DNA from 2 places in the Chromobacterium violaceum ATCC 12472 genome. Region 2 is predicted to be linked to the other one. Evidence: riboswitches for the same ligand, from Rfam matches in the RefSeq annotation. Region 2 holds a riboswitch; the other holds the start of a gene.
The links. Region 2 has a riboswitch for thiamine pyrophosphate ahead of thiC (phosphomethylpyrimidine synthase ThiC). Riboswitches for the same ligand answer to the same signal wherever they lie in the genome.
Positions count from the first base shown of each region.

Region 1: it holds a riboswitch for thiamine pyrophosphate, as region 2 does, so the genes downstream of both, CV_RS15535 (thiamine ABC transporter substrate-binding protein) here and thiC (phosphomethylpyrimidine synthase ThiC) in region 2, are expected to answer to the same signal.

Region 1 covers NC_005085.1:3,442,656-3,454,453, reverse strand. The annotation lists gene CV_RS15570 (biotin-dependent carboxyltransferase family protein) at 1-2, opposite strand, end outside; gene pxpB (5-oxoprolinase subunit PxpB) at 2-664, opposite strand; gene CV_RS15560 (winged helix DNA-binding protein) at 807-1,325, shown strand; gene CV_RS15555 (hypothetical protein) at 1,478-2,305, opposite strand; gene CV_RS22285 (substrate-binding periplasmic protein) at 2,478-3,215, shown strand; gene CV_RS15545 (DUF1501 domain-containing protein) at 3,212-4,390, opposite strand; gene CV_RS15540 (DUF1800 domain-containing protein) at 4,401-5,846, opposite strand; TPP riboswitch at 5,971-6,065, shown strand; gene CV_RS15535 (thiamine ABC transporter substrate-binding protein) at 6,116-7,132, shown strand; gene CV_RS15530 (GNAT family N-acetyltransferase) at 7,198-7,749, shown strand; gene CV_RS15525 (ABC transporter permease) at 7,746-9,311, shown strand; gene CV_RS15520 (ABC transporter ATP-binding protein) at 9,286-10,245, shown strand; gene CV_RS15515 (MarR family winged helix-turn-helix transcriptional regulator) at 10,235-10,762, opposite strand; gene CV_RS15510 (VOC family protein) at 10,935-11,339, shown strand; gene CV_RS15505 (helix-turn-helix transcriptional regulator) at 11,354-11,798, opposite strand, start outside.
Region 2 covers NC_005085.1:241,009-252,806, forward strand. The annotation lists gene CV_RS01090 (uracil-DNA glycosylase) at 70-795, opposite strand; gene CV_RS01095 (rhodanese-like domain-containing protein) at 935-1,261, opposite strand; gene CV_RS01100 (protein-L-isoaspartate O-methyltransferase family protein) at 1,264-1,923, opposite strand; TPP riboswitch at 2,040-2,187, shown strand; gene thiC (phosphomethylpyrimidine synthase ThiC) at 2,288-4,162, shown strand; gene CV_RS01110 (sporulation protein) at 4,266-4,973, shown strand; gene CV_RS01115 (DUF2789 domain-containing protein) at 5,075-5,314, shown strand; gene CV_RS23745 (hypothetical protein) at 5,588-5,758, shown strand; gene CV_RS01120 (GGDEF domain-containing protein) at 5,791-6,918, shown strand; gene CV_RS21925 (GGDEF domain-containing protein) at 6,915-8,042, opposite strand; gene CV_RS01130 (PTS sugar transporter subunit IIA) at 8,110-8,679, opposite strand; gene CV_RS01135 (hypothetical protein) at 8,777-9,070, opposite strand; gene CV_RS01140 (substrate-binding periplasmic protein) at 9,273-9,908, shown strand; gene CV_RS01145 (EthD family reductase) at 10,004-10,363, shown strand; gene CV_RS01150 (winged helix-turn-helix domain-containing protein) at 10,365-11,573, opposite strand; gene CV_RS01155 (VOC family protein) at 11,706-11,798, shown strand, end outside.

The sequences.
Region 1 (11,798 bases), 1.5 Mb from region 2:
ATCAGGCGTCCTCCATCGGTACGAAGCGCACGATATCGCCGGGCCGCAGCGGGCAGGGCGGCTGTCGCGAAGGATCGAACAGCGCGGCGTCGCTGCGTCCGATGATTTGCCAGCCGCCGGGCGAGGCGGTCGGATAAATGCCGGTCTGGCTGCCGCCTATCGCGACGGAGCCGGCCGGCACTTTTTGCCTGGGCGTCGCGCGGCGCGGCGCGGACAAAGCCGGATCCAGGCCTCCCAGGTAGGCGAAGCCGGGTTGGAAACCCAGGAAGAACACAGTATAGCGGCCCGCCGCATGGCGGGCGACGACCTCGTCGGGCGCCAGGCCGCAATGCCGGGCGACGGCTTCCAGGTCCGGGCCGTGACGGCCGCCGTAGCTGACCGGGATATCCACGACGCGGCCGTCTTCGACGATGCCTTCCGTGAACTGCCACAGCTTGCGCAGCCGCGAGGGCAGGGCGGCGGCGTTCGCGCCTGGCCGGAGCTCCAGCGTCAGGTTGTTCATGCCGGGAATGACCTCGCGGAAGTCGGCGTCGGCGCGCAGCCGTTCGGCCAATCGCCAGATTCGGCGCTGGCAGTCCAGCGTCGCCGGGGGGGGCAGCTCCAGCACCAGCGCCTGGTTGCCGAGCCAGTGAACGGCCGGCGGAATGTGGGATTCGGATGACATTGCGTACGGGATGGCGTGATCCGGGAATATGGATATGATAATGGGTTGGATGGTGGCGATGATGCAATGTCGAGAATTTCTCGTCAATTTATCGTTACCTGGATGCCGGCCACCTTTCCGTGGCGCAATATGGAGAGAATGGGTGTCAACGACGCAAGACTTGCCTAAGATCGTGTCCTCGCAGCATCTGGTTTCCGAGCGCAGTCCGGAGCTGTCCGAGTTTGAATTCAGCCTGACGGTGGTCAACAACGCCTTCCATCGCTGGATGGTGCGTTGCATGTCGGCGGCGGGGGAGAAGGACATGACGCCGACCGAAGTGCTGCTGGTCCACCATGTCAATCATCGGGGGCGGCAGAAAAAGCTGGCCGACATCTGTTTCGTGCTGAACATGGAGGATACCCACGTGGTGTCCTACGCGTTGAAGAAGCTGGTGAAGATGGGGTATGTGGCCAGCGAGAAAAGCGGCAAGGAGGTGCTGTTTTCCACCACGGAAAGCGGCCGCCAGCTGTGCGAGCGCTACCGGCAGGTGCGCGAGCAGTGCCTGATGTCCACGCTGGGCGACGGCGGCATCGCCAATCCTCTGATCGGGGACATCGCCCAGTTGATGCGGACGCTGGCCGGGGTCTACGACCAGGCGGCCCGGGCCGGCGCCTCTTTCTGAGCGCCAGCCCTGGGCTGCGCTGCGGGGCCGTTGTTGCCGGCGCTGGCTTTGTCAAACGTCCCCGGCTGCGAATGACGCTGCGGTAGGCCGTTGTTGGCGCCCAGCGTCCGGCAGAAAACGGCCGATGCCGCCAAAAGATCGCGAACAGGCGCTTAGATGACGGCCCAGATCGCGAAGATGGCTGCCAGTATCAGCACCCCGGTCAGGATTTGCGAGGTGCTTTTTTCCTTTTGCAGCGCGCGCTTCAGGCTGTCGTGCGCGCTTTCCAGCTTGTCCAGCTGCTGCTGCAGCTCGGCCCGGGCCTCGTCCTGGCCGGCAAGCGTCTTCAGCATTTCCTCGCCGCCGAATTCCTTGACCGCTTCCTTGTTCCAGACGCCCAAGAGCTTGTTCACCTTGTCCTTGAAATACAGCGCGCTGCGCTGGGCCGGATCCTGCCACTCGAACTGGAAGCCCTGGCCGGCATAGAAGGCGTGGCACTTCAGCCGTTCTTCCTCGGTATGGTTCTGTCCCATGGTGATCATGCCCGGGCTGATGGCGAAATCGGGGCAGACGCCCTTGGCCCAGGCGATGACGCTGGCGAACAGATAGGCGTCCAAGCCGCTGCCTGCCAGTCCAGGACTGGCCTGCACGCCGCTCTTGGGACCGAAGGTGACGGTCTTGCTCGGGCGATCCACCCTGACCCAGGCCAGGTTGTAGACGGCGTGGAAACGGCTGTCGTCGCCTTCCAGCGGCTGCCAGTGCGCGCCGTCGGAGCGGGCATAGCCGCGGAACTGCAGGCGGAAATAGTCGGACTGGGCCGTCATCGCCCGGCTGCGCTGCAGGATGCCGTAGATGGGGCGGCCGTCGCCGCTGAGCGTCAGTATGGTTTCGCCCAGTGGGATGGCCAGGTTGGCCAGCGTGACTTCGCTTTCCGGCGGCGGCAGCGGAATCTCTTCCGTTGTCTGGTGTGGATCGTTATTCTGGGTATTGTTCGAAGTCATGTGGCTAGGGTTCTGTCGCTGGGTGGTCGTGTGCCTGCGCCCGCGGGACGCCATCGGCATGGGAATTCTATCCTACATTGTAGGGGAGCGCGCTTGCGCTTGCCGGTCGCGGGAGGGGATGGTGCGGTTTATCGGGGGTTTTGCTTTACTGGCGTGCTGGGCTTTGCCGGCGATGGCGGGCGGGATATGCGGCAAGACTATCCAGGTGGGCTGGGAGGAGAGGCCGCCGTATCATTATCAGGGACGGGATGGCCGGCCCGCGGGCTATTCGGTGGAGCTGCTGAACCAGGCGGCCGCGCGCGTTGGCTGCCGCCTGGCGTATCGCCGAATTCCCTGGTCGCGCACGCTGCAGGCGCTGGAGCTGGGCAAGGTGGATGCCGCGATGCAGGCGCTGAAAACGCCGGAACGGGAGGCGTACGCCTGTTTTGTGCCAGGCTACAGTTCCTCGCTGGTGCGGCTGTGGGCGCGCGGCGATCGCGCTGCGCATTGGCCGGTTGCCCAGCAGCAGGACTTGGGCAAGCTGGGCGTCGTCAGGCTGGGGGTGACGCATGGCGACAGTTACGGCGACAAATGGGACCGTTGGCTGAAAGCGCCTCCCGGAACGGTGAAGGTGGACGCCGGGGAAACCCTGGCCGGCAGTTTGCGCAAGCTGCAGCTGGGGAGGATAGATCTGCTGCTGGCCACCATGGACACGGCGCCGAATGAACTGGCCCGCCTGCCGCAGCAGCCTGCGATCGTCGCCCTGCCGCCGGTATGGCCGATAGGCGGGGCCTTTTACGTTTTCAGCAAGCGCAGCGTGTCTCCTGAGTTGTGCCACGCTTTTGCCGCCGCGCTCAGCGACATGAAGCGCGACGGCGTGGTGGACCGGCTGTACCGCAGCCGCTTCAATATCGCGTATCCCGATCCCTAGCCGCGCAGCAGGGGCAGCGGCGCGAAGCGTCCGCCCAGCACGTTATGGCTGTCCTTGCCCCACCAGCCGTCTATCGCCGTGGCGTAAACCTGGCGGAAGTCTATCGCATGCGGCAGATTGCCCTCGCTGACGCCGGCCAGTTGCGGCATCTGGCCGTACAGGCCGCCGTTGACGCGGCCGCCCAGCGCGAAGTGGACGTTGGCGGTGCCGTGGTCGGTGCCGCGGTTGCCGTTCTCGCGCGGGCGGCGGCCGAATTCGGCGTAAGTCAGCGCCAGCGTGTCGTTCCAGCGGCCCAGCCGCGTCATCTCGCTTTTCAGCTGCGCCAGTCCGTCCGCCAGTTCCGCCAGCAGCCGCGCCTGCACCGGCTGCTGGTTGCCGTGGGTGTCGAAGCCGGTCAGCGTGATGCGGGCGACGGCGATGTCCACGCCGCGGGCCAGGGTGTCGGTCAGCGTGCGCACCGCCACGCCGAAGCCGCCGTTGGGCTTGGGGCCGGCGGTGGGCGCTTCGCTCGCCGCGGTGCGCGGCAGCGGCGCCAGGCTGGCGGCGGCCTGGCGGATGTCGCCTTCCACTTTCAAGATATGCTCCAGCGCCGCGCCGGCGCGGCCGGGCTGCTGGTCCGCCACCAGCTTGGCCTGGCGCGCGAAGTCTTGCGGATTGGACAGCACCACCGCGCGCGCGCCGCCGTCCAGCGGTCCCAGCACCTGGCTGGACAGCACCACGCCGTCGGCGGCGAAGTTCTTGGGCGTCGGCTGCTCATGGAACAGCCGGGTCAGCCAGCCTTCGCTCAGGTATTGCTGGCTGGCCGACGCCGTGTCCCAGATCTCGATCGAGCGGAAGTGCGACAGATTGGGATCGGGGTAGCCGACGCCCTGCAGCAGCGCCAGCTGCTTGTCCTGCCACAACGGCATCAGCGGCGCCAGCGACGGGTGCAGGCCGATGTCGCCGTTGATCTGCAGCACCTGCTCGCGGGCGATGGCGATGCCGGGACGCAGCCGGTAGTAGTCGGCGCTGGCGTAGGGGACCACGGTGTTGAGGCCGTCGTTGCCGCCCTTCAATTCCACCAGCACCAACAGGCGCTTGTAACCGGCTGGCGCCAGCGCCCAGGACAGATTGGGCAGCACCGACATCATCAGGCCGGCGCCGGCCGCTTTCAGGAATTCTCGTCTCTTGAACATGGAAGTTTCCTCATTCCACCTGATAGGCCGGGTCCAGCAGCAACTGGGCGATGGCCTTGGCGCCGCTGGCGCCCTGCGGCAAGGGGTTGGTCGGCGGCACGGCCAGCAGCAGCCGCGCGGCGTCGGCGGCGGTGCGGACGCCGTAGACGGCGGCCCATTCATCGGGTTGCAGCTTCATCGAATTCAGCCCGTTGCCGACGAAGCGGCGGATGCGCGCCTCGCGGCCGGCCATCTCGTTCAGGCCGCCATCGGCCTGGACGTAGGCGTCGCGCGCCGGCGCGGCGTCGCGGGCGATGCGGTCCAGAAACTGCTTGCGGGTGAGCAGGGTGGCGCTGTTGATCCAGGCCTCGCCGCCGGGCCAGCCCTTGACGTTGGGCGGCGCGAACACGTCTTGACCCAGCTGGCGGTTCAGGCCGGCGATCACGCGCCAGTCCGGCGGATTGAGGTCGAAAGTCACCAGCGTGCCTACGGTCAGCTCCAGCGGCGATTTCACCAGTTGGCCCTGGCTGCGCCAGAACTGCGGCGTCAGCAGCAGCGCGCGCATCAAGGGCTTCAACTGGTAATGGCCGCGGCGGAAGTCGGCGGCCAGCTTGTTGATCGTGGCCGGATCGGGCGTCGGCGACACGAAGTTGCGCCACAGCTTGCTGGTGACGAACACCGCGGTGCTAGGCTGCTGCAGCAGCAGGTCGATCACGTCGTCGCCGTCGAAATTGCCGCGCTGGCCGAAGATGACTTTCTCGCCGGTGTCGCGCAGCCGCGGACGGACGATGAACTGGTCGTCGCGGTCCAGGCCCCAGCCGGTGAAGGCTCGGGCGGCCTCGCGGATGTCCTGTTCGCTGTAGCGGCCTTCGCCCAGCGTGAACAGCTCCATCACCTCGCGGGCGAAGTTCTCGTTGGGCTGGTCCTTGCGGTTGTTGGCGGTGTCGAGGTAGCGCATCATCGCCGGATCGCGCGCCACCGCGTGCAGCAGCTGGCCGAAGTCGCCCAGCGCGTAGTGGCGCAGCAGCAGGTTTTGCTGGTACATCATCTGCGGCGAGCGCACCTTGTCCAACGCCGACACGAAATGGTTGTGCCAGAACAGCGTCATCTTCTCCGTCAGCGGCGACGGCGTGTTGCGCATCTCGGCCAGCCACCAGCTGCGCAGCTCGACCGCGTGCTGATTGCGTTCCTGTTGCAGCGCCTTTTTCTGTTCCTCGGTGAGGCCGGGCTGGCCGGGCCGTTCGAACGGCTCGTTGGCCCACCCAGGCGGCGGCGTCGCCGCCTGGGTGCGGACACCGGCCAGTATCTTGTCCACCGCCGCCTCGCGGCTCAGCGGCGCGAAAGCCTCGATCTGCGCCGGGTTGGCGCCGAAGCCGGCGCGCGCCAGCAGGTGGCGGGCGCCGTCCGCGCCGATGCCGGCCAGCGCGCATAGCGGCAGGCCGAGCAGGGCGGAGGCGAGCAGTATTCTTTTGATCATGGGTTCACCGCGGCAAGCCGTTTGCATAAGCGATTGACTGTGAGCATAGTGGCCACTCTTCGCTGCGGTATTAAGCGGACTGGTCAGAGTGTTAAGTTGTTTGCGCATCTGGGCTATACTGTCGCCCTGTCACCGGGGGTGCCCGCCATGCGGGCTGAGAGACACCCTGAGAACCTGATCTGGATCATGCCAGCGGAGGGAGCGTGATGAAGCGGAATCTCGTCCGCCTTGCCTGCTTGCTCCGTGGCCGCATCGCACGGAGATTGTCCATGAAACTGTTCCCCAAAATTGCCGCCGCCGCCTTGAGCCTGGCTGGACTGTCCGCCCAGGCCGCCGAACTGCGCGTGCTTGCGCACAGTTCGTTCAGCGTCGACAAGCCGCTGCTCGCCGCCTTCGAGAAACAGACCGGCGCCAAGGTGTCCATCATCAAGGCCGGCGACGCCGGCGAGATGGTCAACAAGCTGATACTGACCAAGGGCAGCCCGATCGCCGACGTGGTGTTCGGCATCGACAACAGCCTGATCGGCAAGGCCGAGCAGGCCGGCGCGCTCGCGCCGCTGCCGGCGGAACTGGCCAAGGGCGGCAAGGTGGGACTGCCGGGCGCGGCCGCCGTCGACTACGGTTACGTGACGCTGAACTACGACAAGGCTTGGTTCGCCAAGAACAAGCTGCCGTTGCCCAAGACCCTGAACGACCTGGCGCTGCCGGCCTACAAGAACCTGCTGGTGGTGGAAAACCCCGCCACCTCCAGTCCGGGCCTCGCCTTCCTGTCCGCCACCATCCACGCGCTGGGCGAGGACAAGGCCTTCGCGCTGTGGGGCAAGCTGCGCGACAACGGCCTGAAGGTCAGCAAGGGCTGGACCGAAGCCTACTACACCGATTTCTCCAAGAACGGCGGCGGTCGGCCCATCGTGGTCAGCTACGCCACCAGTCCGGCGGCCGAGGTGTTCTACAGCAAGGACAAGCCGGCGGACGCGCCGACCGGCAATCTGTTGCTGCCGGGCACGGTGTTCCGCCAGGTGGAGGGCGCGGCGCTGGTCAAGGGCGGCAAGGAGCCCAAGCTCGCCCAGCAGTTCATCGCCTTCCTGCGCTCGGACGCGGTGCAGAAGGACATTCCGACCCGGATGTGGATGTATCCGGCGATGGACAATATTCCGCTGGACCCGGTGTACAAGCATGTCGAGCAGCCGGCCGCGCATGACACCCCCGACAGCGCGACGCTGGCGGCCAAGCAGCGCGCCTGGGTCGGCCGCTGGACGCGGGTGGTGCTGAAGTCCGGCCAGTGAGCGACGATGACTGGCCCGGCATCGCCTCTGTTATGATCCGGGCATGTTTGTTTGGAAGCTCATTCATGATCGACGACATCACCAGCCCCCGCCTGCTCCTGCGCCACCTGGACGCGGATTTTCTCGAATCCTGCCTGCGCGGCGACATCGACGCCGCCGCGGCCCGGCTGGGCTGCCGCCCGGCCGCTGGCTGGATGGGGGAGACCGCGCTGATGGAGATGCGGCTGGCCGATATGGCTGCGGAGCCAGCCTATGCGCCGTGGTCGGTGCGGGCGCTATTGCGCCGCGACGATCTGGCCATGATCGGCCACATCAATTTCCATACCCGGCCCGGCCATCCCTATCTGAACGGCTATGGCGACGTCGAGCTCGGCTATGCGGTCTATCCCGCATTCCGCCGCCAGGGCTATGCCCGCGAGGCGCTGTTGGCGATGGCCGGCTGGGCGGCGCGGCAGGGCGGCGTGCAGCGGCTGGTGTTGTCGATCGAGCCCGGCAACCTGCCGTCGCAGGCGCTGGCCGCCCAGCTTGGCTTCGCCAAGGTGGGCCAGGCGCGAGATGACGACGGTTGCGAAGATGTGCTGACGGCCGATTGGCCATTGCCTGGAGCCTTTGTTTGAAGCAGTCCGCCGTGCCCCGGCTGATCCTGGCCGGACTTCCGCTGTCCTTCCTCTTGCTGCTGGCCGTCGCGCCGCTGTTCCGCCTGTTGGCGGAAGGCGGCCTGCAGTTCAATCTCTCGCTGCTGGCCGACGACTACCTGCGCTGGCGGCTGCTGTGGTCGCTGATCCAGGCGTCGGCCAGTTGCCTGCTGTGCCTGGTTCTGGGCGTGCCGCTGGCCTGGATGCTGGCCCGTTACCGCTTTCCCGGACGCGCGTTGCTGCTGCGCTTGCTGATGCTGCCTTTCGTGATGCCGACGCTGGTGGCGGCGATGGGCGTGCTGGCGTTGTTCGGGCCGCGGGGCGCGTTCGGCGTCAACCTGCAGGACACGCCGTGGCTGCTGCTGTACGGCAATCTGTTCTTCAATCTGCCGCTGGTGGTGCGCGCCGGCTGCGACGGCTTTTCCCAGGTGCCGGCCAGCCGCCTGGCCGCCGCGCGCACGCTGGGCGCCACCCGCTGGCGCGCCTTCTGGCGCGTGGAATGGTCGGCGGCCCTGCCCTGGCTGCTGTCCAGCCTGTGCCTGGTATTCCTGTACTGCTTCTCCGGCCTGGGCCTGGCGCTGGTGCTGGGCGGCCAGCGCTACGCGACGCTGGAGGTGGAGATCTACACCCTGGTGGCTTACGAGCTGAACCTGGCCGACGCCGGCGCGCTGGCCTTGCTGGTATTGCTGGTGTGCGGCGGCATCGCCGCAGTTTATGCCGCCTTGGCGCGCCGGCTGGCTACCGTGGCGAAGGTGGAGCCGCTGCCGCTGCGGCCGGCTGCGAGCGGGATCGAGCGGCTGGCTTTGGGCGCGACTTTGTCCGCGCTGCTGCTGTGCAGCGGCCTGCCGCTGCTGGCGGTGCTGTGGCGTGGCCTTTGCGCCGGCGCGGAATGGGCGGCGCTGTGGGACGAGGATACGCGCCAGGCCTTGTGGAACAGCGCCCGCTTCACCGGCGTGACCGTGCTGGCGGCCGGCGCGCTGGGCCTGGCGCATGCGCTGGCCTGCGGCCGCAGCCTGGCGTTGCGCGCCGCCGTCTTTCTGCCCTTCGTCGCTTCGCCGGTGTGCGTGGCTTTCGGCCTGCTGTTGCTGTACCCGCAATGGAGCGGCGCGCTGGGCCTGCTGATGGCGGCTTACGCGCTGCTGGCCTACCCGCTGGTGGCCAAGGCTGCGCTGGCGTCGCTGGACGGCCAGCCGCCGCATTGGCGGGCCGCCGCCCGCGGCCTGGGCGCCGGCCCGTGGCGCGCTTTCCGCCGCGTCACCTGGCCCTTGCTGCAGCCTGCGCTGCGGCGCGGGCTGGCTTTCGCCGCCGCCACCGCGGTCGGCGAGTTCGCCGTCACGCTGTTCCTGTCCCGGCCGGAGTGGCTGACGCTGACCACGCTGATCTACCAGCGGCTGGGGCGACCCGGCGAAGCCAATGCCGACGCGGCGATGCAGCTCTCCTGCGCGCTGATGCTGCTGGCGCTCATTGCTTTCTGGATCATTGAAACCGCCGGCGGCGCCGGCCCGGAGGAGGACAGCCGTGCTGACGCTGCGAAACCTGAATAAGCGCTTCGGCGCGCGCGTGGTGGCCGACGATGTGTCGCTGGAGGTGTCCGCCGGCGAAACGCTGGCGATGCTGGGGCCGTCCGGCTGCGGCAAGAGCACGCTGCTGAAGATGATCGCCGGCCTGGAGCGGCCGGACGGCGGCGCGCTGGCCTTTGACGGCGAAGACCTCGCGCGGGTGCCGCCGGAGCGGCGCGGCTTCGCGCTGATGTTCCAGGATTTCGCGCTGTTTCCGCATCTGGACGCGCTGGGCAATGTGATGTTCGGCCTGGTCGAGCAGGGCGTATCCAAACGCGACGCCGCCGCGCGCGCGCAGGCGATGCTGGCCCGCGTGGGGCTGGCCGAGCACGGCGCGCGCAAGGTGTGGACGCTGTCCGGCGGCGAGCAGCAGCGGGTGGCGCTGGCGCGGGCGCTGGTCACGCGACCCAGGCTGCTGCTGCTGGACGAGCCGTTTTCCAGCCTGGACGCCGACCTGCGCCGCATGCTGCAGCGCGAATTCCGCGAACTGCTGCGCGAGGCCGGCATACCGGCCATCATCGTCACCCACGACCGCGACGAGGCGTTCGCGCTGGCGGACCGGGTGGCGGTGCTCAAGGATGGCCGGCTGCTGCAGTGCGCGCCGCCGCGCCAGCTGCTGGCCGCGCCGGCCTGCGCCTGGCTGGCGCGCTTCATCGGCTTTGACAATGTGCTGGAGCATGCGGCGGTGCCGCCGGGCGCGCTGCTGCTGGGCGACGATCAGCCGCCGGCGCGCATCGTCGAGCTGACGCCGCTGGCGGATGGCCTGCGGCTGAGGGTGGAGGCCCAGGCCGGTCCGTTGGCGCTGATGCTGTCCGCGCGCGAGGCCGAGAGGCTGGGCGACGCGCTGTTCATAGGCGGAACGCTGGGCGTCGGCGTCGACGAATCGCGCCTGCTGCGTTTTCCCGCGCTCAGCTCTTGACCGGCCCCCAGACCTTGGCCAGCAGGCGCAGCAATTGCTGCCGTTCCTGGGCGTCAAGGTGGGCGGTCAGGCCGGCGCAGGCGCGCCAGAAGTCGGGCAGCGCCTGTTCCAGCAGCGCGCGGGCCTCTTGCGTCAGGCTCAACTGCAGGCTGCGGCGGTCGGCAGGGTGGGGGTGGCGGGCGATCAGCCGGCGTTTTTCCAGCCAGTCCAGCAAGCCGGTGGCCGATGCGCGGGTGATGCCGAAATAGTCGGCGATGCTGGACGGCGTCGGCGGCTCCGCGCCCAGCCGGCCGTCTTCGAACAGGCGGAACAGCAGCAGCACATGCAGCTTGTTTTCCGAAATCCCCAGCGGCGCCAGATGCCGGTTCAGACGCAGCAGCACGTCGTCGCCCAGCCACAGCAGCAACAGCCCGGCGGCGGCGGCGTCCTGCTGGGTGTCGGCGTCGGCGGTATCCGCCATCAATTGCAGATGGGGCGCCATGGCGGCGCTGGCGTCTTGCGGGTGTCGTGCGTCCATGAGGATTCGCCTGGCTGAGTTGTGGCTATGTGATGGGCCGCGATGATGCTAGCCGAAAAGCGTCGTTACGTCGAACTCCGTTCCCGGTCATTTTGTTAGTTTGACTAATTATATGTTTTGCGTATTATTGTGTGGCCGGCAGGGGCCGGACTCACATCGGAAAGGAATGGAGATGGCTATCGAAGTGCAGGCCTTGCATCACGTCGGCTTCAGCGTGCCCAAGCATCAGGTGGCGGCGCTGCAGGCTTTCTACCGCCAGGTGTTCGGCCTGGAGGCGGATCCGTCGCGCTGGCACATTCCCGGCGTGCCGGGTTGCTTCCTCGATTTTCCCAACGCTACTCAACTGCACATCATGGGCAAGGACGGCGTGTCGCCGTACGCGCAGGGCGAGGGACAGGACCCGGTAAGCAATCATGTCGCGTTGACGGTGGCCAGCCTGGAGCGGGCGGCGGCCGAACTGAAGGAGAGAGGCATCGCCTTCTTCAGCCAGCGCAACGTCGCCGCCGACAGGTTGGAGCAGCTGTTCGTCCGGGATCCGGCGGGCAATCTGCTGGAGCTGAGGCAGGACGCCGGCTGAGCGGCGGGCCGGCGTCAAAGCGTCCGGCGCAAGGCGCTGGGCGTCAATCCGTAACGCTGGCGGAAGCGCGCGGCGAAGCGGGACGCCGACGCGTAGCCGCTGGCCTCGGCGATCTGGGCGATGGACCGCCGGCCATCCTGCACTTGCTGCAGGGCCAGGCCCATCCTCACCTCTTCCAGAATCGCCTGGAAGCCGGCGTCTTCCTCAGCCAGCCGGCGGCGCAAGGTCGACGCGCCCAGGTTGAGCCGGCGCGCCGCCGTTTCCACGCTCCACGGCGCCGCCGGATCCAGCATCATCAGTTGCCGCAGCCCCTGCGTCAGGCTGTCGGTCTTTTCCCGAAGCAACGGTCCGGCCTGGCCGGCCAGGGCCAGGGCCAGCAGCACGCCTTCGGCGTGATGCTGGCGGATTTCCGGCGCGGCGTTGCCGTGAAGGCTGTCCATCAGCAGCGTCCATGCCGAC
Region 2 (11,798 bases):
GAAAGTGGGAGAGCTACTAGCTTAGGGCAAGCCGCCCGCCGCGCAAAGCGGCGCGGCGGAGAATCGGATTCAGAACAGGCAGCTTTGCGCGGCGGGGGCCGTCGCCCAGCGCACCGGCTGGCGGCCGCGGGCGATCAGCCAGGCGTTGACCTGGGAGAAGTGGCGGCAGCCGTGGAAACCGCGGCTGGCCGACAGCGGCGACGGGTGGGCGGCGGTCAGCACCAGGTGGCGGGAGGCGTCGATGCGTTCGGCCTTGGTCTGCGCCCAGTTGCCCCACAGCAGGAACACGCAGCCGGGGTTGTCGCGGTTCACCGCGTCGATCAGCGCGTCGCTGACCGTTTGCCAGCCCAGCTTGCCGTGGCTGCCGGCCTTGTCCCGCTCGACGGTCAGCACGCTGTTGAGCAGCAGCACGCCCTGTTGCGCCCAGTGGGTGAGATCGCCGCTGGCGGGCACGCCGAGGCCGAGATCGGCCGCCAGCTCCTTGTAGATGTTGCGCAGGGACGGCGGCACGCGCGCGCCGTCCGGCACCGAGAACGACAGGCCCATCGCCTCGCCGTCGCCGTGGTACGGATCCTGGCCCAGGATCACCACCTTGACGTCGGCCGGCGCGGCGAAAGCCAGCGCGTTGAACACCTGGGGCGGCGGCGGGAACAGCGTCTTGCCGTCCTGCTGCTGCAAGACCAGCAGGCGGTCGATTTCGGCCAGGCGGGCGGCGACGGCGGCTTGGTCCAATACCGCTTCCCAGTCGGGATGGATGCGGGCGAGGGCGGGGGCGAGGTAGGTCAATGAGGGCATATCGGGTTCTTTGCGGCGGATCGCCAGGCGGTTAACGTGGCTTGGAATGGCGGTGGCGCGATTCGTTCCAAAACAAAACACCGCCCGGGGGCGGTGTCAGGCAGGGTGGGTCACCCCAATGGGGCGACGCGCCAAGACATCAATACCGGGCGACGGCCGGGTCCACCTGGACCGACCAGGCGTCGATGCCGCCCTGCAGGTTGATCACGTCGTCGAAGCCGGCGTTCTGCAGGAACAGCGCCACCTGGGCGCTGCGCATGCCGTGGTGGCAGATGGCGACGATGGGCGCGTCGTCGGGCAGTTCGCTCATCCGGATCGGGATCAGATTCATCGGGATGTGGACACTGCCTTCGATGTGCGCGAGCTGATATTCCCAGCCCTCGCGCACGTCCAGCAGCACCGGCCGCGCGGCCTGGGGATCTGCCAGTTGCGCGGCGAGCGCCGGGGCGGTGATTTCGCGCAGCATGATCAGAAGCTGAAACGGGCGGGTTCCACCGCCTCGAATTTCTTCAGCCGCTCGACACAGGTTTCGAACAGCGCGGTTTCGCGGAAGCTGGTGTTGGTCTCGCGCTCGATCAGCTTGCAGGCCATCACCGGCAGATCGCCGGCCACCAGGATCAGGCGGCCGCCGACAGCCAGCTGGTTCTTCAGTTCCTGCGGCACGACCGGCAGCGAGCCGCCGACCACGATCACGTCGTAAGGCGCTTGCTCGGCCAGGCCCAGCACGCCGTCGCCCTCGACCAGGGTGACGTTGGCGATGCCGGCCTTCTTCAGATTGGCGGCGGCAAGCGCTTTTTGCGCCGGATCGATCTCCACGCTCACCACCTGCTTGCCCATCTTGGCCAGCAGCGCGGTCAGATAGCCGCTGCCGGTGCCGATCTCCAGGATCTTGTCGCTCGGCTGGATGGCGGCGTCCTGCACCAGGCGCGCTTCCATCTTCGGCTGCAGCATCTTGCTGCCGTTGGGCAGCGGCAGCTCGGTGTCGACGAAGGCCAGCTGGCGCTGATTGTCGGCGACGAAGTCCTCGCGTTTCACGTGAAACAGCAGATCCAGCACGTTGGTATCCAGAACATCCCACGGGCGAATCTGCTGTTCGACCATGTTGAAACGGGTTTTTTCGAAATCCATCAACTTAAACTCCGGAGGGCTGGGAGTCCGCTCCGCCCAGGGAGGACAGCGTCGGCGGCAAGGACTCGAGTGATGACGATAACTTGCGATTATCCCATATTTGCCTTACCTTCACACGGCATCGCTAGGGGTCCTGCGCCTGGCGTTCGGCGCAGATGGCTAGCAAAGTGTAGGCCATGGCGGCGGATGACGGAGCGCGGGTGAGAAATACCCTTGGAACCTGACCCGGATAATACCGGCGTAGGGAAGCGTCACCTGCCCGCCATGGCCTCGCCATACCCGCAGCCGGCCTGTCCGGACCGCTCCTTGCGCCGCTTCATCGTTTTTGGAGACCCGCCCGATGAACGCGCCCGTGAACAAGCAGATGGTGGTGGACGCCGCCGCCATCCAGCCCTTGCCCAATTCCCGCAAGATTTACGTCGAGGGCAGCCGCCCGGACATTCAAGTGCCGATGCGCGAGATCCGCCAGGCGGACACGCCGACCCAATTCGGCGGCGAAAAAAACCCTCCCATCTTCGTCTACGACACTAGCGGCCCGTATAGCGATCCGGCCGCCCGCATCGACATCCAGAGCGGCCTCGCGCCCTTGCGCGCCGCCTGGATCGCCCAGCGCGGCGATTGCGAGCAGCTCCCCGGCCTGTCCAGCGAATACGGCCGCGCCCGCGAGGCCGACCCCAAGCTCGCCGAGCTGCGCTTCAATCTGCAGCGCAAGCCGCGCCGCGCCAAGGCCGGCCGCAACGTGACGCAGATGCACTACGCCCGCCGCGGCATCGTCACGCCGGAGATGGAGTTCGTCGCCATCCGAGAGAACCTGAACCGCCGCGCCTACGTAGAGTCGCTGCAGGCCGCCGGCAACCGGCGCCTGCTGGACTTGATGACGCGCCAGCACCAGGGCCAGAGCTTCGGCGCCCATCTGCCCGAAGAGATCACGCCGGAGTTCGTGCGTGAGGAGATTGCCGCCGGCCGCGCCATCATCCCGGCCAACATCAATCACCCGGAAAGCGAACCGATGATCATCGGCCGCAACTTTCTGGTGAAAATCAACGGCAATATCGGCAATAGCGCGGTAACGTCGTCGATATCCGAAGAAGTTGACAAGATGACCTGGGGCATCCGCTGGGGCGCGGACACCATCATGGACCTGTCCACCGGCAAGAACATCCACGAAACGCGGGAGTGGATTCTGCGCAACAGCCCGGTGCCGATCGGCACCGTGCCCATCTACCAGGCGCTGGAGAAGGTGAACGGCAAGGCCGAGGACCTGAGTTGGGAAATCTTCCGCGACACGCTGATCGAGCAGGCCGAGCAGGGCGTGGACTACTTCACCATCCACGCCGGCGTGCGCCTGGCTTACGTGCCGATGACCGCCAACCGCATGACCGGCATCGTGTCGCGCGGCGGCTCCATCATGGCCAAGTGGTGTCTGGCGCATCACCGCGAGAACTTCCTCTACACCCACTTCGAGGACATCTGCGAAATCATGAAGGCCTACGACGTGGCCTTCAGCCTGGGCGACGGCCTGCGGCCGGGCAGCGCCTGGGACGCCAACGACGAGGCGCAGCTGTCGGAGTTGAAGACGCTGGGCGAGTTGACCGAGATCGCTTGGAAACACGATGTGCAAGTGATGATAGAAGGCCCGGGCCATGTGCCGATGCAGCTGATCAAGGAGAATATGGACAAGGAGCTGGAATGGTGCCGCGAAGCGCCGTTCTACACCCTGGGGCCGCTGACCACCGACATCGCGCCCGGCTACGACCACATCACTTCGGCCATCGGCGCGGCGCAGATCGGCTGGTACGGCACCGCGATGCTGTGCTACGTGACGCAGAAGGAACACCTGGGCCTGCCGAACAAGCACGACGTGAAAGAGGGCATCATCACCTACAAGCTGGCGGCGCACGCGGCCGACCTGGCCAAGGGCCATCCCGGCGCGCAGATCCGCGACAACGCGCTGTCCAAGGCGCGCTTCGAATTCCGCTGGGAGGACCAGTTCAACCTGGGCCTGGACCCGGACAAGGCGCGCGACTTCCACGACGAGACCCTGCCCAAGGACAGCGCCAAGGTGGCGCACTTCTGCAGCATGTGCGGTCCGCACTTCTGCAGCATGAAGATCACCCAGGATGTGCGCGAGTACGCGGCCAGCCAGGGCGTAGGCGAGCAGGACGCGCTGCGGCTGGGCATGCGGGAAAAGGCGATCGAATTCGTCAAGGGAGGCGGCAAGCTGTATGACAAGGTGTAAGGCATGAGCGTTTTCTGGTATTTCGAGTAATTTGTTTGGCATAAGATGGCGGCGGGCCGGTGCATCGCCGGCCGCCTTCACTCGGATTGCCAAGAAAAAAAACATGCTGAAATCGTTTTTTGCCGCCGCCGATAGCGGCGGCGCCACCGTGGATACCCGGTTGCTGAATCCGCGCCTGCGGGCCGGCGAGACGCTGCGCGGCGAGGTCGTGGTCAGCGGAGGAGCCGTCGACCAGGACATCGCCAGGATAGCGCTGCTGTTGCTGGCCGAGGCTGAGCGCGGCGGCGGGGAACGCCGCGAGGCGCTGACGCTGGCCAGCCTGCCGGTCAGCGGACCGTGCCGGATTCCGGCGGCTTGCCAATGGAGGCTGCCGTTCCAGCTGACGCTGCCGGAAGATACCCCCGTCAACTGTCATCCGGCCCTGGGCGGCGAGCCGCTGGTGTGGATCCATACCGATCTGGCGCTGAACAGGCCGCGCGACGCCGGCGGCGGCGATCGGCTGCAGGTGCTGCCGACGCGGCAGGCGGAGACGGTGCTGCGGGCTTTCTCCAGCCTGGGTTGGGAATTGTCCGGCCCCGCCCGCGCGACCGGCTCGCCGGTGTGCCGGCAGTGGTTCGAACTGCGGCCGCGCGACGCCGGCTGGAACTGGAACGGCATCGCGCTGACCTTCGTGTCCGATGGCCGGGGCGTTTCCCACGCGATGGTCGAAATCGACGCCGCGGATGGCGAGCACTGCCTGAGCCTGCGGATGGAGCCGGATTGGGAAGACAGGGATTGGGAGCTGGAAATCCGCGCCAGATTGGGATGGTGAGCGCCAAAACCGGCCGATGGGGCCGGTTTTCCGCTTGCTGGCGGACAGAGGCTGCCGCGGAGGTCTAGCATGAGGGAGTGGACCAGCCCAGGGAGTCAGCGATGGACACCAGCAATCACTTGTTGCCCGGCCTGTTTCGCCAGCTGGGCCTGGAAGACGAGCCGGCCGCCATCCGCGCCTTCATCGACAGCCACCCGCTGCCGCCTCGCGTCCCCTTGCCCGAGGCGCCGTTCTGGACGCCCGCGCAGGCGGCTTTCTTGCGTCAGGCGCTGGAATGCGACGCCGAATGGAGCGAGGCGGCGGACGAGCTGGCGGTGCTGTTGCAACAGGGCGAAGCGTAGCGTGTGTGGATAAAGTCGAGAACGGACGGTGGCTTGTGGATAAGCCGCCGTATGCCGTTTTCCGCGCCAGCGCCTATACGGCGGCGACGTAAACCCAAGTGCGCCGGCCGTCGTCGATCGCCGCCGTCGCCTTCCCATTGCCGCCATAGCGGCCGGATGTCGATGAAGAAGATGCCGTCCTCGCCCAGCCTCACGCCGGGTTCGGACGGCGCGCCGAAGGTTTTCAGCGTATTCGCGCCGAAGCGGGCGTAGACATCGTGCCAGCTTCGCAGCATGCCGGCCGATATTGTCGGCGATGCCGCGCACGGCGTTCCGTGTGCGCCGGCGAACGTCAAGCATGGCATCGCGCTGGTCGGCCGCGCCGACGGCTTCTTGCGGCCAAGCGGCTGGCTGGAAGGCTTGAATCCGGCGAAGGGCATTGAATGTCAGTCCCGCGGCATATAGCTTTAAGGGATACCGTGCAGACGGGGAGCGGGATGAAACAGACCGATCAAACCCTGCTGGAACAGCTGCGCATCACCGAGTTCGAGATCGAGCAGCGCAAGCATCTGTTCGCGTTGGCGCCGCGCGACGAAATGCTGCTGCGCGCGGCGGGCAACCTGGTGGAATCGCATCTGGAAGAACTGGTGACGCGATTTTACGAGCTGCAGACCAGCACGCCGGAAATCGCGCTGCTGATCGGCGACGCCGACACGCTGCAGCGGCTGCGCAGCGCGCAGCGCCGCTACGTGGTCGACCTGTTCAGCGGCATCTACGATCTGGAATACGTGAACATCCGCTTGCGCATCGGACTGGTGCACAAGCGCATCGGCGTCGAGCCCAAGCTGTACCTGGCCGCGGTGGATTCGTTGAAGTTCCTGCTGGCGGAAAAGCTGACCGAGCTGATACCGGATGCCGAGGTTCGGCTGCACACCTTGCAGGCGCTGGACAAGCTGATGATGTTCGACGTGGCGCTGGTGTTCGAGACCTATATCCGCAGCCTGGTGGCGGAGATCGAAACCTCGCGCAACAAGTCCGAGCAGTACGCGCGCACGCTGGAGGAAAAGGTGGCGACGCGCACCCGCCAGCTGGAGGAGCTGTCGCGCACCGATCCCTTGACCGGACTGCTCAACCGGCGCTATCTGGACGAGACGCTGACCCGGGTGCTGCGCAGCGCGCAGCGCCGCCGCGAAAAAGTGGCGCTGGTGTATCTGGACGTCGACCATTTCAAGCTGCTCAACGACAGCGAAGGCCACCAGCGCGGCGACGAGGTGCTGCGCCTGCTGGGCGAGACCATCAGCCGCATCACCCGCCTCGAGGACGGCTGCTTCCGCTACGGCGGCGACGAGTTCTGCATCGTGCTGCCCAATTGCGACCAGAAGCAGGCGGAAGAAACCTTTCTCCAGCGCCTGGTCGACGAACTCGCCACCATCTTGCCGGGCTTGAGCCTGAGCGTCGGCTGTTCGGAAACCGGGCCCGACGATTTCGTGCTGCCGGAGGAGCTGCTGGGCAAGGCCGACCAGCGCATGTACGAGATGAAGCAGCGCCACCGGATGGATCCGGCGGCCGGCCCGGGCAAGGCCGATGAGAAAGCCAGCGAGGACGCGCCGGTAGTCGGGCGCTAGTGCCGGCGCACCCGGTCGCGTCCGTCCTGCTTGGCCAGGTACAAGGCTTGGTCGGCTTTCTGCTGGGCCTCGGCGAAATCCTGGCGGCGGCAATCCCATTCGTGCGCGCCGGCGGAGAAGGTGCAGCGCAGTTCCGGATGGCCGGGCAGCGGCGCCAGCTGGCGGAAAGCCTGCAGCAGCCGTTCCGCCGCCTGCACGGCGTCGTCGATGTCGGCGTCCGGCATCAGCAGGCAGAACTCCTCCCCGCCGTAACGGATCAGCATGTCGTTGTCGCGGATGCCGCTGCGCAGCACCATCGCCAGCGCCTGCAGCACCGCGTCGCCGGCCGGGTGGCCGTAGCGGTCGTTGACCGACTTGAAATGGTCGATGTCCAGCATCACCACGCACACGCGCTCCACCGAGGCTTCCAGCGTGCGCAGCCAGTATTGCAGCGCGCGGCGGTTGCCGGCGCCGGTCAGCGGATCCAGGTTGGCGGCGTCCTCCAGCCGGTTGTGCTGGCGCTGCAGCACGATGTTGAGAAAGCCCACCGCGCCGCAGACCTGGGCGGCGGCGGCGAAGGCCAGCGCCAGTTGATGCAGTTGATCCAGATTGTCCGGCTGGATCGGCGTCGCCTGCAGCCTGAGATAGAAATCGCTGGCGTCGCGCCAGATAAACAGCAGCGCGCCCAGCAGAAACAGCAGCGCGGTGGGGCTGAAGCGGTTGCGGCTGACCAGGCGCTCGGCGCGCTGGTATAGCCAGGCCGCGGCCAGATAGAGGATGGGGATCTCGGCGCTTTCCAGCGCCAGCATCAGCGGGGGATAAGGCAGCAGCTTGTCCAGCGCCGACACCGCGCCGAAGGCCAGCCACAGCCAGTTGGGCGGCTTGAGGCCGGTGACGCGGGCGATGATGGTCAGCTGCAGCGCGATGCCGGCGTTGCTCATGCCGCTGCCCAGCGCCAGGCGCAGCATTTCTCCCTTGCCGGGCTCCACGTAGCCTTCCACCAGCATGCCGGCGGCCAGCAGCAGCGAGGCCTGCAGCCAGCGGCGCCGCGCCCGCATCAGGTCGGAGCGCACGCTGTGCTGCCAGGTGATGAGACCGATGCTGGCGACCGCCAGCGAAACCATGATCAGCAGGGAATTGGACATGCGGGCCTGTTGCGGGAGGAGAGAGCCATCGTCTCATCCTAGCAAAGGCGTTTTTACGCTGTCACGGTCAGAAGCGGGCGGTCACCTTGCGGCGCACGCTGTAGTCGGGGCGCAGGCAGGCCTCCGCGTCGAGGAAATAGCGGTTGCTGTCCAGCATGAAGTGCGGGTCGTTGCCGGGCTCTGGGTCGGACCAGCGCTGGAACAAGCGGTCCACCTGCTCGGGCAGGCGGCAGGCGGCCAGTTCGGCGCGGAAAGGGCGTTCGGCGAAGATGCGGGCGATCTCCGCCAGCAGTTGCAGGTGCGGCGCGCGGGTGTCGCGAGGCAACAGCAGCACCAGCGCGCCGCGCACGGCTTCCTGGTCCGGGGCGCCGAAGTCCAGCCCCCGTTTCAGGCCGATGAACAGCGCGCGCGCTCCGGCCAGGCCTTCCACGCGGGCATGGGGCAAGGCCAGGCCGTGGCCCAGCGCCGTGCTGCCGGTGGCCTCGCGCTGTTGCAGCGCCGCCTGCAGCGCCGGCGCGTTCAGCGCGTGGCGCTGGCCCAGCTGACGGGCGGCGTATTCGAACAGCTGGCGTTTATCCGGTATGTCGACGTCCAGCAGGATGTCGCCGCAGCGACAGATGTCGGCCAGGGTTTGCATGGACCTTCTCCTGTGTGGGGATGCAGGCTCATGCTAGGTCGGCGTGTCTAAATTGAAGCTAAATAAATGGCGGCCGGACATCAAAATGTCGTCAACGCTATTCCTTCTTCGGCAGGATCGCGCCCTTGAGCGCCGACGCCTGCTCCTTGAGCTTGTCCATCTGCTGTTTCAGCTCCGGATTCTGGGCGGCGGCGGAGGCGGCCAGCTTGGCGGTGCCCAACGCGGCGCTGGCCTGTTCCTTCAACTGGCCGAGCGGCGCGCTGGCGTTGTCCACGCCCTGATGGACGCTGCCGATGGCGGCGGAGGCGGCCTGCTGCAGCTGGGTGGTCTGTTGCTGGTTGCAAGCGGCGAGCAGCAGCGCGCTGCTGGCGGCGAGGATGGCGATGCGCATGGTTGGGTCCTCTGATGGGCTATGTTGCTAGAGAGCGGGTGAACGGGTTCCTAGTTCCGCTTGGTCGCTGTCCGGAGGGACAAGGCAGGGAAAATCGCCGAAGGAGCGCAGTCGCATGCCAGTAGTGTGCCATTATTTCGTCGCGGCGATGGCCTGTTGACTGTTCGGCCCCGCGCAGGCGGCAGATGGGCCCGAAGCGCCGTTGCGGCTGGTGAATCTGTCGCCGCTCGACGCGCCCAATATGGTTGCGATGCGCAAGACGCTGGATGTGGCGTTTGCGCGCGCGGGCATGCGCTACACCATACGCTATCTGCCTCCCGAGCGTGCGCTGGCGGCATTCATCGCCGGCCAGTTTGACGGCGATCCCAATCGTGGGCCGCAGTTTCAGCTGTTCTTTCCCGATGCCGTCCGGATCGAGCCCCATTTGCGCACGGCCTGGTATTTTGCCGTCAGCGCTTCGCCCGAGGTCAGACCCAAGTCCTGGGAGGATCTGAAGCGTTACCATATTGCTTTTCTGCGGGGCCTGCATGGCGTGGATGTGATGACCCGGGGCGTTGTGCTGCGTGAAATGGTTCCAAGCCATGAGGCATGCATCCGCATGGCGCAGATCAAGCGCGTCGATCTGTGCATTGTTTCCAGCGAATCCGCCGATCGTCGGAAATTCGAGGAAAAATATGGCAGCCAGTTGTACAGCACGCAGTTCGAGCACTTGAATATTTACTTGTGGCTGTCGCCCAATCAGCGTGCTGCGGCCGACAAACTGACTCGGGCCATGCGAGGCATGGCGGCGAGCGGGGAGTTGCAGAAACTGATGGGGCCTTACCGCGCCGACGAATAGCGGATCTGCCGGACGAGCGCCGCCTCAAGATGACGTTGGCAAATCCGCCGTCAGCGGGTAACTTGACGTTTCCCATCCCCACGCGGAGGTTTGCCATGATCACCGTCAGCGTCATCTACCCGCACCGCGCCGGCGCGCGTTTCGATTTCGACTATTACCTGCGGCAGCACATGCCCATGGTGCAACAGTTATTGGGCAATGCCCTGAAGGGCATGCGGGTGGACCGCGGCCTGTCCGGCGCCGAGCCCGGCAGTGCGCCGGGCTATGTCGCGCAGGCGCTGCTGCTGTGCGAATCGCTGGAGGCCTTCCAGCAGGCGTTCGGACCGGTGGCTTCGCGCATCATGGGCGATATTCCCAACTACACCGACATCCAGCCCGACATCCAGTTCAGCGAGGTGGCGCTGTGGGACGAGCGCCAGCCCGGCGTCAGCGGCTGGTACGCCAACGCCCAGTAGCTCAGGCCAGGATGCGCGCGGCCAGGTCGCCGGGCGCCTGGCCTATCGCCAGCCGGGGCGCGCCGTGCCATGCCGCCATCCGGCTCAGCGCCGCGGAGAGGTCGTCGGCCAGCCGCTGGCTGACGCGCGCGCCCGGCTCCAGGTGCAGCGACTTGACCTCGAACACGCCTTCCTTGCGGTGGGCCTTGGCGTCCAGCCTGCCCACCAGCTTGCCGCGGTTGAGCACCGGCAGCGTGAAGTAGCCGTACTTGCGTTTGGGCGCCGGCGTGTAGCACTCGATCTTGTAGTCGAAATCGAACAGCTCCAGCGCGCGCTTGCGGTCCCACACCAGCGGGTCGAACGGCGACAGGATGGCGGTGTTGCCGCTGTTGAGCTTGCCAGCCGCGGCCAGTTCCAGCTCGGCGGCCAGGCCGGCGTGGACGAAGGCGTCGTGGCTCCAGCCTTCCACTTTCACCGGGATCAGCTCGCCCTTGTCGGCCAGGCCGTGCAGCATCTCGCCGTACGGCGCGCGTTTCAGCCGGTAGTAGTCGGCCACCCAGCCGGCCTTGACCAGCCCCAGCGCGCGGCAGCTGTTGCGCACCATTTCCAGCCGCGCGTCCTCCGGCGGCGGCAGGTCGCGCCCGTCGTCCCAGCCGGGCATCACCCGTTCCGCCAGGTCGTAGACGCGCTGGAAGGCGCGCCGCTCCTTCACCATCAGCCGACCCAGCGTGAACAGCACTTCCAGGTGGCGCTTCTCCGGCTTCCAGTCCCACCAGCCGTTGCTCTTGCCGCCCTTGCGCTCGAAGTCGGCGGAGCGCACCGGACCGTGGGCGCGGATGTGTTCGACGATGGCTTCGATGTCGGCGCGGTGCTGGTCCAGCCAGCGCTGCGAATATTTCCAGCCCATGCTTTCGGCGTTCAGCATCCGGTGGCGCATCAGGCCGTAATCGCCGGCGGGCACGAAACAGGCTTCGTGCGCCCAGTACTCGAACAGTTCCCCCTCGGCCAGCAGCTGGTCCAGCCAGGCCGGATCGTAGGCGCCCACGCGGCTGTACAGCACCAGGTAGGGGCTGCGCGCCACCACGCTGATGGTGTCGATCTGCAGCAGCGCCATGCGGCGGACGGCGGCCAGCACGTCGGTCTTGGCGGCCTTGCGGCGCGGGGCGGCAAGCAGTCCCTGGGCGGCCAGTTGCAGGTGGCGGGCTTGTTGCAGCGACAGGTGGAGCGTCATGTCCGGACCGGAGTGAAAGCGGGAGAGATGACTATACCAGCGGCGACCATGGGCATGGAATGCCGCGGGCATGACAAGCCGGCGCGCTTGTGGCAGTGTGGATAGTCCGTTTTCCACTCAGGAGTGGTGGCCATGATCAGCCATATCGACCATATCGTCCTGACCGTGCGCGACATCGAGGCGGCGGTGGACTTCTACCGGCGCGCGCTGAAACTGGAGGCGGTG